2 regions of the Rossellomorea yichunensis genome follow, and region 1 is predicted to be linked to the other one. Evidence: riboswitches for the same ligand, from Rfam matches in the RefSeq annotation. Region 1 holds a riboswitch; the other holds the start of a gene.
What was found. A riboswitch is a leader RNA that binds a small molecule or an ion and turns the genes downstream of it on or off. The one in region 1 is predicted to bind S-adenosylmethionine.

Region 1 (7,957 bases):
CCTTACGATCAAGTGCCGCAATCATTCTTCTGCTTTCCTTATATTCCTGCTCTCTTCTTTTCTCTACTTGCATTCTGACATCATGCTTTCGTTTGTACACCTCATAACCAATCCCATGGGCTCCATGCATTGCCTTTTCCATTTCACTTGTGTACGAGATACTCTCAAGAGAGTCGATAATGAATCATTCCTTTCAGGTTTTTAATTACTTTACAACTATACTACCCCCTCTTTCACAAGACAAAACCGGTATAGGCTCATTTTTTCTTAAATTCATCCTTTTCGTCCTGACCTCAAGGGGTTACCATTAAGTTTTCACAAAATTCCGCCATTATACTGCCAATTAATAGCTTACCTGTGGAAAATTATAAGTTCGAGTGAATATTTATTAGATTCTTTCCAAGACTTCGTTTATTATCCATGATACTCAGCTAGTAGTGGTTGATTTCCGCTCCAGGTGCTCGCTTTCCGCGGGGCGTGAGTTGAGCCTCCTCGGGCTTCGCCCTGCGGGGTCTCAACTTTCCCGCTATTCCCGCAGGAGTCGAGCACCTTCCGCTCCAATCAACTTAGTAATTTTAATCCAATATTCTATTTTTTTGAATAAAAATAGCCACTCTAAAACAATCGACCATCTTTCACTTCTAAAACAAAAAAACGGGAAGTGTATCACCTCCCGTTAGTTGCTATTGCTTCAATTGATTCAAATCCTGAATGGATTGCTGTACTAACGTCACAGCCTGACTCATGACCGCTCCGCCGCCAAATGCAGCAGTTACTCCAATTGCTTCAAGGATTTCTTCTTCTGAGCACCCTTGATCAAGGCATCCTTTTGTGTGGTAGATGATACAATATTCATCCTGGGAATAAAGACTGATTCCTAACGCGATCAACTGCTTTTCTTTTTTAGAAAGAACCCCTTCTCTAAAGCAGTGCTCAGTGAACGTATTATACTGTTCGGCCAGTTCAGGCATTTTTTCAGTGAAGATTCCAAGTCCCATTTTATAATCATGAAGGGCAGCTTCTGTTGTATTTCTTGGTTCCATCTGCATTTCAATCAGCTCCATTTCTGAAATAGATTCATCGAAAATAGTATGAACCAATAAGGAAATGATTATGTTAAAAATTTAGGGAAGACCTTGCAATGAAAAAACCCGATTCTGTACATTGACAGAATCGGGTTTGCACACTTTATTCACTTACCGGCACAACGGCTCCATCCCATTCTTCATTAATGAAGTCCTGGATTTCTTTCGAACGCAGTGCTTCCACTAGAGCTTTTACTTCCTCTTTGTTTTCATCACCTTTGTTAACTGCAATCACATTCACATAAGGAGAGTTACTATCTTCAATGGCAATTGAATCTTCAAGAGGTTTCAACCCTGCATCAATGGCATAGTTAGAATTTATGACAACCGCGTCCCCTTCTTCATTTTCATACATTTGTGGGAGAAGAGCTGCTTCGTACTCATAATCAAATTGGAGATTTCTAGGGTTTTCTTTAATGTCTTCAAGTTGGGCTTGCGTATTTTCCACCCCGTCCTTTAACGTGATGAGACCTTTTTTCTCTAACAATGTAAGGATACGTCCATGATCCGATACAGAGTTACTCATTAATATCGTAGCGCCTTCAGGAAGCTCCTCGAGAGATTTGAATTTTTTAGAATAAACACCGATCGGCTCAATATGAATCCCGCCTGCATTGACGAAATCATATTCATTTTCCTTCATTTGCAAATCCATATAAGGTGTGGTCTGGAAATAGTTTGCGTCAATATCTCCATTATCCAGATCTTTATTGGGGAGGATATAGTCTTGATACGTTTCAATTTGCAAGTCGATCCCTTTTTCTTCTAAGACAGGCTTCACTTTTTCAAGGATTTCAGCATGTGGAATATTAGAAGCTCCTACTACCAATTCCTTTTCGTCATTTCCAGAGCCTGAACCGCTCCCACATGCTGCCAAACCAAAAATACTTGTTGCTGCTATAACTCCTGCTACCCATTTTTTCATTTTATTTCTCTCCTTTTATCGTTTATCTAATTTATTTGTAAAGAAATCACCCAGTATCTGTATCGCAAACACAATGAGTAATATCATAATGGTTGCGGCGATCGTCACGTCTTCCCTGCTTCGTTGGAAGCCGTCTAAATAAGCTAAGTTACCAAGTCCGCCTGCTCCGATGACCCCGGCCATTGCCGTGTATCCAACAAGGGCTATGGCTGTCACCGTAATCCCTGAAATCAAAGCCGGCATGGATTCCGGTATGAGTACTTTCCATATAATTGTGCTCGTCTTCGCCCCCATCGCTTTCGCTGCCTCGATGACTCCTTTGTTCACTTCTCTTAAAGCTATTTCTACCATGCGGGCGTAAAATGGAGCAGCTCCGATGATCAGTGCGGGCAGAGCTGCATTCGCTCCGCGGATTGTGTCTAATAAAAACTTGGTGAACGGAATTAACAACACGATCAATATAATGAATGGAATCGATCTGAACACGTTTACGACTGCACTTGTTATCGTATATGTCAGTTTGTTTTCCCATAGGTTTTCCTTAGAAGTGAGGAAGAGTAAAGTCCCAAGGATCATTCCGAGTACAAAGGTAATCAATACTGACATCCCAGTCATATACAGGGTTTCGAAGGTTGCTTCCCACATCTTCTCCCAATCTACATTTGGAAATAAATTTTCAATCATCCTCTCAACACCTCCACTTTAACCAGTTGCGTATGAACAAACGCCAATGCATCTTTAATGGTTTGTTCATCCCCATCAAGGTGAACAAATAACGTTCCATAGGCACCTTTTTGGGTTTGGGAGATTTGTCCTTGCAGGATGTTTACGTCTAAATCAAACTTTCTTATCAGCGTGGTGATGAGCGGCTGCTCAGTTGACTCACCTACAAATGTAAATTTGAGCACTTTTCCATTGGGGTATTGTGTCAGTAAGTGTTCAATGGTTTCACCCGTTTCCTTTACTTCCGATACTTCTCTTACGAAACGCTTTGTCACTTGCTCTTGTGGATTTCGGAACACTTCCAATACATCCCCGAGTTCCACGACTTTTCCCTGTTCCATGACTGCCACACGGTGACAGATCTTCTGGATTACGTGCATTTCATGAGTGATCAGGACAATCGTCAGCCCTAAGCGTTTATTAATATCCACCAATAAATCAAGGATGGAATCGGTTGTTTGTGGATCTAAAGCGGAAGTAGCTTCATCACATAGAAGGACATCGGGATTGTTTGCAAGGGATCTCGCAATCCCCACTCGTTGTTTCTGTCCGCCGCTCAGTTGAGACGGGTAGGCATCTCCTCTGCCTTCCAAGCCTACAAGCTTCAATAATTCATTGGCTCTTTGCACTCTCTCTTTCTTAGATACTCCAGCAATTTCTAATGGGAACTGGATATTTTCTAATACAGTACGAGACCAGAGGAGATTAAAGTGTTGAAAAATCATGCCTATTGACTGTCTTGCTTCCCTCAGCTTTTTCCCCTTTACCTGGGAAACGATTTGACCATTCACGTCCACTATTCCATCTGTAGGAACTTCAAGACCATTAAGCATCCGGATCAGCGTACTCTTACCTGCCCCACTATAACCAATCACTCCAAAAATTTCTCCTTGGGCAATATCAATATTGACCCCATCAACGGCTGAGATCGGACCCGATTTGGATTGATATATTTTCTTCACATCTGAAATGGTAATCATGTTGTATTCCACCTTCTTTCGGAGTAAAACGACCTGTTTAATCAGAATAATAGTTGTACTTGCCTGATGTTTCCTGCTCCTTTTCTGAAGCAATAAAAAATGCCTTCCTGCGATAAGCAGAAAGGCATAATCATATAGGACTATCCTTTCTCTCATCTTTCAAAGCAAATGCTTTGAGTGAATTGGCACCATTTCAATTTTCATTGACGGTTGCCGGGCTTCATAGGGCACGTCCCTCCACCTCTCTAAATAAGAGTAAAGTATATTATTTAATTATTTGGATTAGTTAAAGACTCTGAAAATTTGCTACAAGAGAGATTCTATCACCGGATATAGAGTGTGTCAATTATTTTTTTCTACTTGATGTTTAAACTTCAACCGGCTCTTTTTCTCTGGATCTTGTTAGCCAAAGAACTGACTCCACAAATAATAGCGGACGATATCCTCCCCTTACTTCCAGGGATCCGTCCTCAATCAGTTGAGACAACCGTTCTTCCCCCATAAGAAGAGAAACCACTGTTTCCTCCATTCCTTCAATGACGAAATGAGCATCCCTATCCAATTCATCCAACACTGTGCATCCCTTGCTTGAAATTGAAATACCGTACAAATTTTTTCCACAATCAAACTGAAGAATAAACGGGCTATCTGGAAATAAGAGTCGTAAGTGATACCTTGAATGACATTGATCTACTAATTCCTCTAAATTTATTCGCATGAATACCCTCCCAGTGAAACTTCTATATAATAACAATTCCACTTTTAGGTATTTTCCCCTCTTATACTTTCTCGACATGTTTTGAAGAGAATCATCTAATTTGTCGAACAGTAAGAATTTGGATGATAACCAGTCAAAAAATGATGTCATTCGCAACATTTCCCGAGAAATATGTCTTCGTATGTAGAAAGAAAATCGTTCTATAATTGGATTTCATGAAGAAATAGGTGAATTTAGACAAATAAAAAAGACCTTCTCCCAAAAGGTCTCTTATCCCTCTAGCTATCCGCGGTCTTGTTTAGGGTTTCATATAAAAATGGCACGGATTGAAAGGCATAAATCCTTTCCTGTTCGACGCCATCTTTAAATAAAAGTAGACAGGGTACACTTTCGATGGATTGCTCTTCTGCAAATTGGGGCAAGTAATTCAGGTTGGCCTTCGAAAAATGATAGGATTGTGGAAGCTTCTCCACTACGTCAATCATCTTGCTTGCAACCTGACAGGTACCACACATCGGTGTATATAAATAAACAGCTTCGAACGCATGGTCTTCAATCGATTGTTTTAAAGTTTCGGTACTACTTACCTCAATCAAAACTAGATCATCCTTTTTCCTAGAAATTCTTTATGAACGTCTATATTGGCTCCAATAAGAACTGATGCGAGGTGATACTCCGGAGCTGCGGCCACTTCCTTGTACATTCGATCAATATACAAATGTTCAGCTTCAGGAAACTCACGTTTAAATTGCTTACGTAGTTTTTCACCTGCATCATCAGCATCTACTAATATATAGACATCCCTTTCCAATAAAGCATCAATGAGTTCGTCCATTTTCGTAATGCTAATGGTCCCGTTTGTACAAATAATTTCAATCGGTTCTTTAATGATATCCCTTACTTTTCGTTTATCAGTTGTACCTTCGACAATGATTACTTTTTCGTCAAGTTCCATCATGATCATCACCTTATCTTTCATAAATAAGATTACGATAGTATATTCAAATAACAAGAGATGATGTCCACTTTCTACTTATATTTTCTCATGTTTATAAAAAAAAGTGCAAGTGGTTTGCATAAACCAACTATTTTTTACAAATAGTGCCAGATTCGTAAATGAATCTGGCACCACGAGCATCTCTAACACCAGCCACCCTCATCACAATCTGTGTATCTTGCCTGATCGCCTTCTGTGGATGTGTAGCTTTGATATATTTTATTTTCTTTTGCTTCAAAGTTCGGCTCCATAATTATTCCGTCAAGAGGCAAAGCCATTCTGCCGATTGGCTGATTATCTAAATATAGTTCTACTTCACCATCTTTAAGTTTTCCTGTCACTCTATTGGTTACATCTAATTTCCTAGGCTCAAGTACCATTTGTATTCATCCTCTCTATGTGAAAAAACGTCTACTCATATGGTACCCAAAATAAAAAACAAAACACCTTGAGAAATTCTCAAGGTGCATGGTAGAAATTATCCTTCATTAATCATTTCGTCATACTGTTCAGCTGTCATAAGCTTGTCTACTTCTCCAGCTTCTGTTGGTTCAACAACGATCATCCATGCTTTTTCATAAGGTGATTCGTTCACGAATTCAGGGCTATCCGATAGCTCTTCATTCACTTCTACCACCTTACCAGATACAGGTGCATATAGCTCGGAAACGGTTTTAACCGATTCAACACTACCGAATGGTTCGTCCGCTTTGATCTCATCTCCAACCTCTGGTAACTCAACGAATACGATATCGCCCAGTTCAGATTGTGCAAATGATGTGATTCCTACGCGTACATTTTCCCCTTCAACCTTGACCCACTCATGTTCTTCTGAATAACGAAGTTCTTTCGGTGTACTCATTCTCTATCCCTCCAAATGCTAGTTATACAACCTAATATTGACACACTTTTCATTGAAAAAGCAAGAAAACTAAGCGTGAATAATGAAACTTTTTCATTGTCCATGATTTGGTAATCACAGTCCTCTTTTTACTTCCACGTTTCTTCAAAGGTTTCTTCCTTGAAACCTACTGTCACCTTGTTTCCATCCGTCGTAATCGGACGCTTGATCAGCATCCCGTCTGTGGAAAGGATTTCTAATAATTCCTCATCAGAAGCAGAGTTCACTTTATCCTTCAAGCCTAGTTCACGATACTTTTTACCACTAGTATTGAAGAACTTTTTTAGAGATAAATTACTCTTTTCATATAGGCTTTTGAGCTCGTCTTTTGACGGCGGGTTTTCCACAATATGTATTTCATTCATTGCTATACCTTGATCTTCCAGCCACTTCTTTGCTTTGCGGCATGTACCACACTTGGGATAAGAATAAAAAGTCAATGACATCATTCCACCACCTTTCATTATGATCTGGATGAAGCAAGGCTCCATCCAGCATTCTGTATTGCACGAATCTATCTCTACATTCGACAATATTGATTATTATCCTTCTTTTGTGAAACATTACTCACATTGTTTTTCAACCGTCTCAACCAGTTCCTTTAGAAGGACGGTTGCATTATCCAATTCAAGAGAATAGAAGCGCTGTGTCCCCTTTTGCTCTAATGACACTAATTGCTGATCTCTCAGGATCTTTAAATGGTGAGAAACAGCCGGGCGAGATAATGTTAGATTTTCAGTTATTTGATTGACCGTAAGAGGTTCTTGTTCGGCAAGAAGTAATATTATGTCCTGACGATAAGGATCACTCAGTGCTTGAAATAATGGAATGCAAGCACGAAAGGTATCGATTGCTTTTTGACCCATAGTCTTCTCCCTTCAAACTCATTCACATTCAATTATACCCGTTCTTGTACTTTACGAACAATATTTGCGACCAATTTCCTCGGCATAAAACGAACGGATTGAGTCAGCATTCTGTTTTTAAAACCCGGGATAATAACGGTTTTGTTCTTCGTCATCATTTGGTTATATCCCTCTGCTACCACTTCTTCCACACTCATCACACCAGACTGAAATAGTTTTGAAGACTGCAGGTCAGCTGCATCACTGAATCCCGTTTGGGTAGCTCCGGGACACAAAGCAGTCACTTTCACTCCGTGTGGTCCCCATTCATTAGCCAAAGCTTCTGAGAGTGAAAGGACATACGCTTTTGTAGCATAGTAAACGGCCATTAACGGACCTGGCTGAAATGCGGCTGTTGATGCGACATTTAGGATATGTCCACGTTTCTGCTTCACCATTTCCCTTCCAAAATACTTGCTTAGCTCGGTAAGGGCAGTGATATTCACTTGAATCATGTCCAGCTCTTTTGAGAGCACTGTTTGTTCGAATTCACCAAACAAACCGAAGCCTGCATTATTGATTAGGAAATCAACCTTGGTCCCTTTTGCTTTGACTTCCTCATATAACGTTTCAGATGCTCCTGGCTTGGAAAGGTCTGATGGTATGACATATGCTTTCACACCGTACTTACTTTCTATTTCTTTTGATAGAATACGAAGCTTCTCTTCACTTCTTGCTACAAGAATCACATCATGACCTGAACCTGCAAATTTATGACTAAAG
Region 2 (7,957 bases), on a different contig from region 1:
GGGAGATCAATGCCCAGAAATTCACCTCTCCTACGAACATTGCGATGTATATGATGAGTACGATTTCAGCTGAGGAAGTCGGCCTGATCTCACGTGAAGAAGCCGTGACAAACATCGGAAAGACGTTGAGTTCATTAAAAGACATGGAAAAATGGAACGGGTTATTTTACAACTGGTACTATACAGAAGATGCAACGCTTATGACGGATTGGGGTCAATTCATCTCAACTGTAGATAATGGATGGCTGTCTGCTGGTCTCATTGTAGTTGGACAAGCGTATCCGGAACTCTATGAAGAAACTCACGCATTAGTAGAGGACATGGATTATTCCACTCTTTACACCCCGGAAGTAGGACAAATGCGTGGCGGATATGATGTAGCAACCGAGAGCTATACTTCTCACCATTACGGTGCCTTTTATACGGAACCACGTGTGGCAAGCTACATCGCGATCGGGAAAGAGGACGTACCTGAAGAGCACTGGTGGAGAATGTTCCGCACCATGCCAGAAAGCTGGGATTGGCAGGCTCAAATTCCTGAAGGATATACAGAAACATATGACGGCGTAGATGTCTTCGAAGGACATTACAGCTACAAGGGCACTAAATATGTACCAAGCTGGGGAGGAAGCATGTTTGAAGCATTGATGCCACAGCTTGTACTGAAGGAAAAAGAACTCGGGAAGAACGCACTCGGCTTGAACAATAAGCGTCATGTAGACATCCAGATTCAATATGCTAAAGAGCAAGGGTATGCAGCCTGGGGCATGTCACCAGCAGCCACACCGGATAATTATTCAGAATTTGCCGCTACACCTCTGGGTATGGACGGCTATAAGTCAGATGGCACTGTCACTCCACATGCCACATTCCTGGCACTTGAATACGCACCGATGGAAGCATTCAAAAACATCCATGCGTTGAAACGTTTCGATATGTATGGTAAATATGGCTTCCTTGCTTCAGTCAATGTGGAAACGGGAGAAGTGACACAAGCCTACCTCGCTTTAGATCAAGGTATGACAATGGTCTCAATCGTCAACTATTTAAAGGATGGAGTCATCAGAGATTACTTCCACCAAGATCAGATCGGGGAATCACCTGAGGACTTGCTGATTAAAGAGACGTTTTCTATTAAATAATAGTAGCGATAATAATACAAAAGCCCAAGTGGATGTATTACTTGGGCTTTTTGTATTTTAAGTGTTACTGCCTACCTCCACCTCTTCGCCAACGCCTCAATATGACCCGGATCCGTCCGGCAGCAACCACCCATGATACGGGCACCTGCCTCGTACCAAATTACTGATTCCTCATCAAACGCGCAACACCCTTTCTTTCCATGCCACGTTTTGGTCCCGGCATTGTAAGTCTCACCTGAGTTCGGGTACGCGATGATTGGTTTGTCAGTGTTTCTGCTTAATACGCTTATCGCCTTCTCGGCCGCAGGTATCGGTGCACAATTCACACCAATTGCAGCGATTTGTTCATCGTCATTGAACACACGCGCGCACTCTTCAATCCCCGTTCCATCACTTATCGTCTCTCCATCCTTTAATGAAAAAGACAGCCAGGCGCAGGTATCGTGAAATTCTTTCAGAAGTGAAGCTAGTACCTTTGCTTCCTGCAAGGACGGGATGGTCTCAAACGCCAACAAATCAGCTCCCGCCTCCACTAATGCCTGGATTCTCGGAAAATGGAAATCTGCTAACTGTTGATCACTTACTCCATAGTTCCCCACGTATTCAGAGCCGTCGGCAAGGTATGCCCCGTAAGGTCCTACAGAACCTGCAACGATTGGCTTCGGCCGATTCGAATTTCCCTTCTCTTCCTTCCAGAAGTCATCCCGGGCTTCTTTGGCAAGAGTAACCGTTTTCTTGATTAATTCCAGAGCTTCAGGTTTCTCTATTCCTCGCTTTCGAAAACCATCCACCGTTGCCTGGTAGCTGGCTGTAATCGCACAATCGGCTCCTGCACGGAAATAATCAGCATGAACCTTCTCAATCGCTTCCGGTTTTTCGAGGAGTATACGGGCAGACCAAAGGGGATCGTTTAAATCAAAGCCATGGGATTCCAGCTCTGTGGCTAATGCTCCATCTAAAATCAGTTGGGAATCTATTTGTAAAATAGCATCAATGGGATTTAGCTTCAGTTGATTCGACATAACCTCTTCCTCTTTTCTTTACGTATTGTGTTAGATAATAGCTTCCATAGCAAAGGGCGATAAATGGGATTCCGCAATAAAGGGCTATCCTCTGAGTGGGATCAAAGGCAATGCCGATACAAGAAGCTAGACAAAGCAGAAATGACGCAATGGGAACGAGTGGGTAGAGCGGCGTCCGATAAGTCAAGTCTTTCACATCGTTTCCCTCCCTTATGTACTGTCTTCGAAATAGAAATTGGGCAGCACTAATGCTCATCCACACGATTACTACCGCAAGGCCAGAGACCGACACCATTACGATGTAGACCGTCCCCGGTGCAATGATGCTTGAAAGCAATGCCAGCCCCCCTCCCAGCATGCTGCAAACTATCGCATTGAGAGGGACTCCCCGATCAGTCAATTTGGCAAAAACCGGTGAGATCATTTGCTTATCTGAGAGCGACCATAGCATTCTGGAGGAAGCATACAGACCGGAGTTTGCCGCTGATAAAATGGCCGTTATGATCACAAAATTCATGATATCGGCGGCATACGGGATTCCAATCCGACCAAGCACCGCTACGAAAGGACTTTCCAATACACCGGCTGACTGGCTCGGTAATAAAGCGGATAATACGATAATCGTCCCTACATAAAAGATGATCAATCTCACAAGCGTGGTGCGGATGGCTTTAGGAATCGATTTGGATGGATTCTCTGTTTCTCCCGCCGCAACCCCGATCAATTCTGTTCCTGAAAAGGCAAAATTGACGGCAAGCATGGTCATCAAGATGGCAAATGCCCCATTCGGAAACAACCCTGAACTTGTGATATTCGAGAAAAACGGAGCGGGCTCTGAATGACTGAGAGAGATGAACCCGACGATCGCCCCTGCCCCGATCACAATAAACGCAACGATTGCAATCACTTTTACTATAGAAAACCAAAATTCAGATTCAGCAAAAAACCGCACCGACAACGTATTAAGCACAAAAATCAACGCAGCAAAGACCGCGCTCCAGATCCATACACTAATCGAAGGAAACCAACGCTGCATCATCAAGCCAGCCGCCGTAAACTCCGACCCCAATGCCACTGTCCATGTCAGCCAATATAACCAGCCCACCGTGTACCCGGTCCCAGGTCCAATGAACTTTGCAGCATAACTATGAAAGGATCCTGTTTCCGGCATATGGACAGAAAGTTCACCTAAACAAAGCATCACAAGATACACCACCAGCGCCCCAACCAAATAAGAAAGGATCGTCCCGAATGGTCCTGCCTGATGAATCGTATACCCCGAACTCAAGAAAAGCCCGGTTCCGATCACCCCCCCAAGAGACAGCATCACTAAATGACGTGTCTTCATCGCTCTTTTAAAACTCTGTCCTGCGTTTTCCATCAAAAACACCCTTCCTTCTAAATATATTGTGGAATGGGTAGACAAACAAAAAACGCACCCTGAACGAGTGCGTCACCGACAAATAAAAGATTGCTCCTATCTATCAGGGTTTGAATCACCCGCTGGAATTAGCACAGTATCTTCACAGACCTGTTGCTGAGGCTTCAAAGGGCCAGTCCCTCCACCTCTCTGGATAAGAAATATGTAGATTTTTTAAAACTCTATCAATATATTGGAATAATGTCAAGACCATGAAATAGATGAGTAGCCCAGCCTATCCGAATGTTACTTTAGGAAGAAAAAAGGGAACAACTATACTAAAAAAGGAGAAACTGCCATGCCAGAAGGTCCGGAAATCAGAAGAGCTGCAGATGAAGTAGAGCGTGCTCTAAAAAATAAAACCGTGGAAGATATTTATTTTGCCTTCCTTCATTTAGAAGACTACGGGGATCTGCTAATGGGGTCGATCGTGACAAGGGTCGATACGAAGGGAAAAGCCATGCTCATCCGCTTTGACAATGGGTACACCATCTACTCCCACAATCAGCTTTACGGGAAATGGTATATCAGAAACACATATAACTACCCGAAAACAAACCGCCAGCTCCGATTGGCCATACATAATGAGAATAAATCGGCACTTCTCTATAGTGCATCTGATATAGAGGTTCTTCGTGACGAAGAAGTGCCCGGGCACCCATTCGTCTCAAAAGTAGGACCTGATCTTTTAAGCGAAGAGGTATCAGTAGATGAGCTGATGGAACGGATGAAGGACAAACGATTCCGAAACCGCAAATGGTCGATTCTATTGCTGGATCAAGGTTTCGTAGCCGGAATCGGAAATTATTTGCGATCTGAAATCATGTTTTTCGCTGGCATACATCCTTCTCTCAGGCCAGTCGACTGCACAGAGAAGCAATTGAAGAAAGCTGCACATAGCATCAAGGATTTAGTGAGACAATCGTATGAGACTGGTGGGATCACCAATGATCTCGACCTAGCACAGAAAATGAAAGGCCAAGGAGTGAAGCGTTCACGTTATCGTCACTGGGTCTTTAACCGGGAAGGTGGATCTTGCTTCAATTGTGGAAGTGAAATCGAGAAGACGGTGGCGGCTTCAAGAAGGCTGTACTATTGTCCGGTTTGTCAGGGAATCGAATGATAACGATAAAAGGGTACGTGGCATTCTTAATGCCTGGTACCCTTTTATCGGTTTAACGTCAAACTACAGTTTCTATTCCGAACTCCGGTTAATCGCTTCGTTCATAGAAATCCCTTTCAACTTCCGATGATTCAGCCATAGGGATACATGATATGATGCGATGATGATGATAAAACTGATGAGGACACTCATCCAATCCAACTTTACGGGAATCGTCACATTCATCTCTGAGGTGATTGAATTCATAAAGGCTGAAATTGATAGGAGCGTTACGGGTATTCCTATTACAAATCCAAGGATGATAAACCAAATATTGTAGCCGATCATCATGTTCATGATTGATTTCTCCCGATAACCGATGACTTTCATGAGTGAAATTTTAAATGAATTTTCCTCAATTAATAATGAAATCAGTATATAGATGATGATGACAGCAATGATGGCAGCAACAAAGGCAATCGCTGCTACCCCATAGTTCAACGGCTTGATCATTTCATTGAATCCGTCAATCGTATCGGATGTTTTGGTTGTCGAAACGATCTTTTCTTTCGGTAGCGTGAGTTCTTTGTTTGAATAAATCTCTGTATAACTTCCTGAAGGATAGTCATTTAATTGGTTGAATTCCTCTAGAGGCATATAGATCATACTTCCGAGATACGATACTGCGATGTGATCAATGGTGAGGGTAAAGGATTTATCCGTCAGTTCATTTGTCACATGAATCGAATCACCTTCTTGAATCCCTAATTTATCTGAGAGGGACTTATTCATGATGACTGAATTGAACTTGAGCTTTTCACCGCTAGAGTCCTCTAATCGAATGGCTGTATTATCCGGTTTCAGGCCTGTAATCGACAAACTCTCCTTATCTGTGGTAAATGGGGCCACAGCTCCGATCTGTCCCGATTCAGGATGGTCAGTCTGTGGAGCTTTGAATAGATAGCTATACTCATAGTCGTACACTTGTTGAAAATTATCGGTCACCAGGTACTCCATCGAATTCTTGGTGACGAAGCCGAACAACAATAATAACGAGGCAAACATTACACCGATGATCAAAAAGAGCGCTCTTGGAAGGTTGCGCATGATTTCCCGAATCACGAACTTCCGGCGGAACGGCAGCTTCTTCAGTTTAAATAACCGCTCCAACCTGCTTACTTTCACCTTTCTTTCTCCACCTTTTATTAAACTTACGGGTGGGATCATCAAGACACGTTGAACCAAATAATAGGTTAACGGGATGAACAGAACAAGTGGTAACAATAAGCTCGTAAGCAAATAACCCACATGTGGTTTCACTTCCAATACAGGCAGATTATAATAAGCCGCAAAAGTTGATAGCAATGGATGCAAGCATACCCAGCCAAGGATCGTACCCACGACACTTCCTGATATGGCAAGAATCCCGGCATAGGAGAGATAATGAAGGATAATTTCCCTTTTCCTGTAGCCAAGGGCATACAATGTACCGATTTGAACATATTCCTTTTTCATTAAACGCCATAATAATATGAGAATGATCACCATACTAATGAACAAAATGCCTATCGGAAGAAATTGTCCCATCTTCTTGACACCGGCAATATCCCCTTTGATGAAGGAAATGCGATTATTATCTTTTTTATCTGTCCATTTAATGATCTGATTCGTTTGATTGACTTGCTTCTTCAGCTCTTCTGGGGAGGCATCTGAAAGGTGGACACTATAGTAAACCTGATGGTCTTCCCATTTTGATAGAACAGATTGTTTCACGACCGCGACACCGAATGCATCAGGATTTTTCAGGAAGCCCGATTCTTCCTTTAATGGATAGATGTAATCAGGGATCGCCATGTATCCTGCAACTCGGAACGTTTCCCCTTCCAGTTCAACCTCGTGCCCAATCGAAATGTCATGTGCGTTGGCAAAACCTTTATCCACTAATATATCCCGCTCCGAGGACAGGTTTTCACCTTCAACGACAGAATGGAGATTAACATCGTCAGTGGCATCCAACATCCTGAGTGTCGTATCTTTACTGTATGGAACATCTGCTACATACCTCTCCTCAATTTCTGCCCCATTCTGTTTTTCAATCCCTTTGATATCTTTCAAAGGCTCTTGTGTAATGAATTGAGCATCTTCAACCTTATTCTCCTTAAAAAACATCTGTAAATTATCAATGAGATTCGCTCCAGCTGCGGTAAACGAGTAAAATACAATGGAGCTGATCACAATCAGAAACCACGCAGAAAAAAACTGCGCCTTTTTTTCCATAATGGTCCGAAAGAGTTTTTTTCGAAGAGGCATCACCACTCAACCCCTTCAGCAGAGGTTGGATGTTCATTGACAAAGTCGGATTCGATTTTACCATCCTTAAGTGTGATGACCCGGTTCGCCATGCTTTTAATCGCCTGATTATGTGTAATGATGAGGACTGTCGTGTTAAACTCTTTATTCACTTTCTCAATCAGATGCAAAATTTCTTTCGATGTACCGGAATCCAAAGCCCCCGTCGGTTCGTCACATAATAATAGTTTCGGAGCTTTAACGACAGCACGTGCAATCGATACACGCTGCTGCTGTCCGCCGCTTAATTCCCGTGGAAAGCGATCCTCCATCCCCGACAATCCAACGGCATCAATCACCTCTGGAATAGACAATGCCTCCCGACTGATATTCGCCGTCAATTCGATATTTTCATAGACCGTTAAATTAGGGATCAGATTATACATTTGAAAGACAAATCCAACGTCTTCCCTTCTATAATCCACGAGATGACGATCATTTAACTTGGTGATATCCTTCTCATTGATCTTGATACTCCCGGAATCAATCCCATCAATGCCGCCAATGGCATTCAACAAGGTGGATTTCCCCGAACCGGAAGGACCGAGAATGACGACAATTTCCCCTTTCTCCACTTGTATGTGAATATCCGTCAGGGCTTGAAAGGTGGTTTGGCCGCTCTGAAAGGTTTTATGGACTCCATTGATTCTCAAGATACTCATCTTCATTCCTTCTTTCCCGATTTTATTTTCCCTTCAAATAAAAATCGTATATGCCTCGATAGTTGTTCCTTGTACTCTTCGTGATTCATGGATTCGTTATACATGTAAAACATCGTATCCGACATGGCTGCACTATAGATGGCATAGGCCGCTTCCTGTGGGTCAACCTTGACGAGAAAACAACCAGAATGGCTTTCGATCATAAACATGATCCATTTCATCATCTCTTCATCGATGCCGAATAACCCCTGCCTCAGTCG

Region 2: it holds a riboswitch for S-adenosylmethionine, as region 1 does, so the genes downstream of both, mmuP (S-methylmethionine permease) here and RSX31_RS14675 (methionine ABC transporter ATP-binding protein) in region 1, are expected to answer to the same signal.

Annotation. Positions count from the first base shown of each region.
Region 1 is NZ_JAVYAD010000005.1:125,679-133,635, forward strand. Features, by position in the region: gene RSX31_RS14655 (hypothetical protein) at 1-130, opposite strand, end outside; gene RSX31_RS14660 (carboxymuconolactone decarboxylase family protein) at 684-1,049, opposite strand; gene RSX31_RS14665 (MetQ/NlpA family ABC transporter substrate-binding protein) at 1,189-2,010, opposite strand; gene RSX31_RS14670 (methionine ABC transporter permease) at 2,026-2,694, opposite strand; gene RSX31_RS14675 (methionine ABC transporter ATP-binding protein) at 2,691-3,713, opposite strand; SAM riboswitch class I at 3,863-3,969, opposite strand; gene RSX31_RS14680 (SCP2 sterol-binding domain-containing protein) at 4,081-4,431, opposite strand; gene RSX31_RS14685 (thioredoxin family protein) at 4,710-5,024, opposite strand; gene RSX31_RS14690 (toprim domain-containing protein) at 5,030-5,389, opposite strand; gene RSX31_RS14695 (YusG family protein) at 5,572-5,808, opposite strand; gene gcvH (glycine cleavage system protein GcvH) at 5,907-6,290, opposite strand; gene RSX31_RS14705 (arsenate reductase family protein) at 6,419-6,775, opposite strand; gene RSX31_RS14710 (ArsR/SmtB family transcription factor) at 6,893-7,195, opposite strand; gene RSX31_RS14715 (SDR family NAD(P)-dependent oxidoreductase) at 7,228-7,957, opposite strand, start outside.
Region 2 is NZ_JAVYAD010000007.1:226,009-233,965, forward strand. Features, by position in the region: gene RSX31_RS19365 (glucoamylase family protein) at 1-1,142, shown strand, start outside; gene mmuM (homocysteine S-methyltransferase) at 1,214-2,164, opposite strand; gene mmuP (S-methylmethionine permease) at 2,133-3,545, opposite strand; SAM riboswitch class I at 3,639-3,745, opposite strand; gene nei (endonuclease VIII) at 3,883-4,707, shown strand; gene RSX31_RS19385 (ABC transporter permease) at 4,780-6,996, opposite strand; gene RSX31_RS19390 (ABC transporter ATP-binding protein) at 6,996-7,697, opposite strand; gene RSX31_RS19395 (TetR/AcrR family transcriptional regulator) at 7,700-7,957, opposite strand, start outside.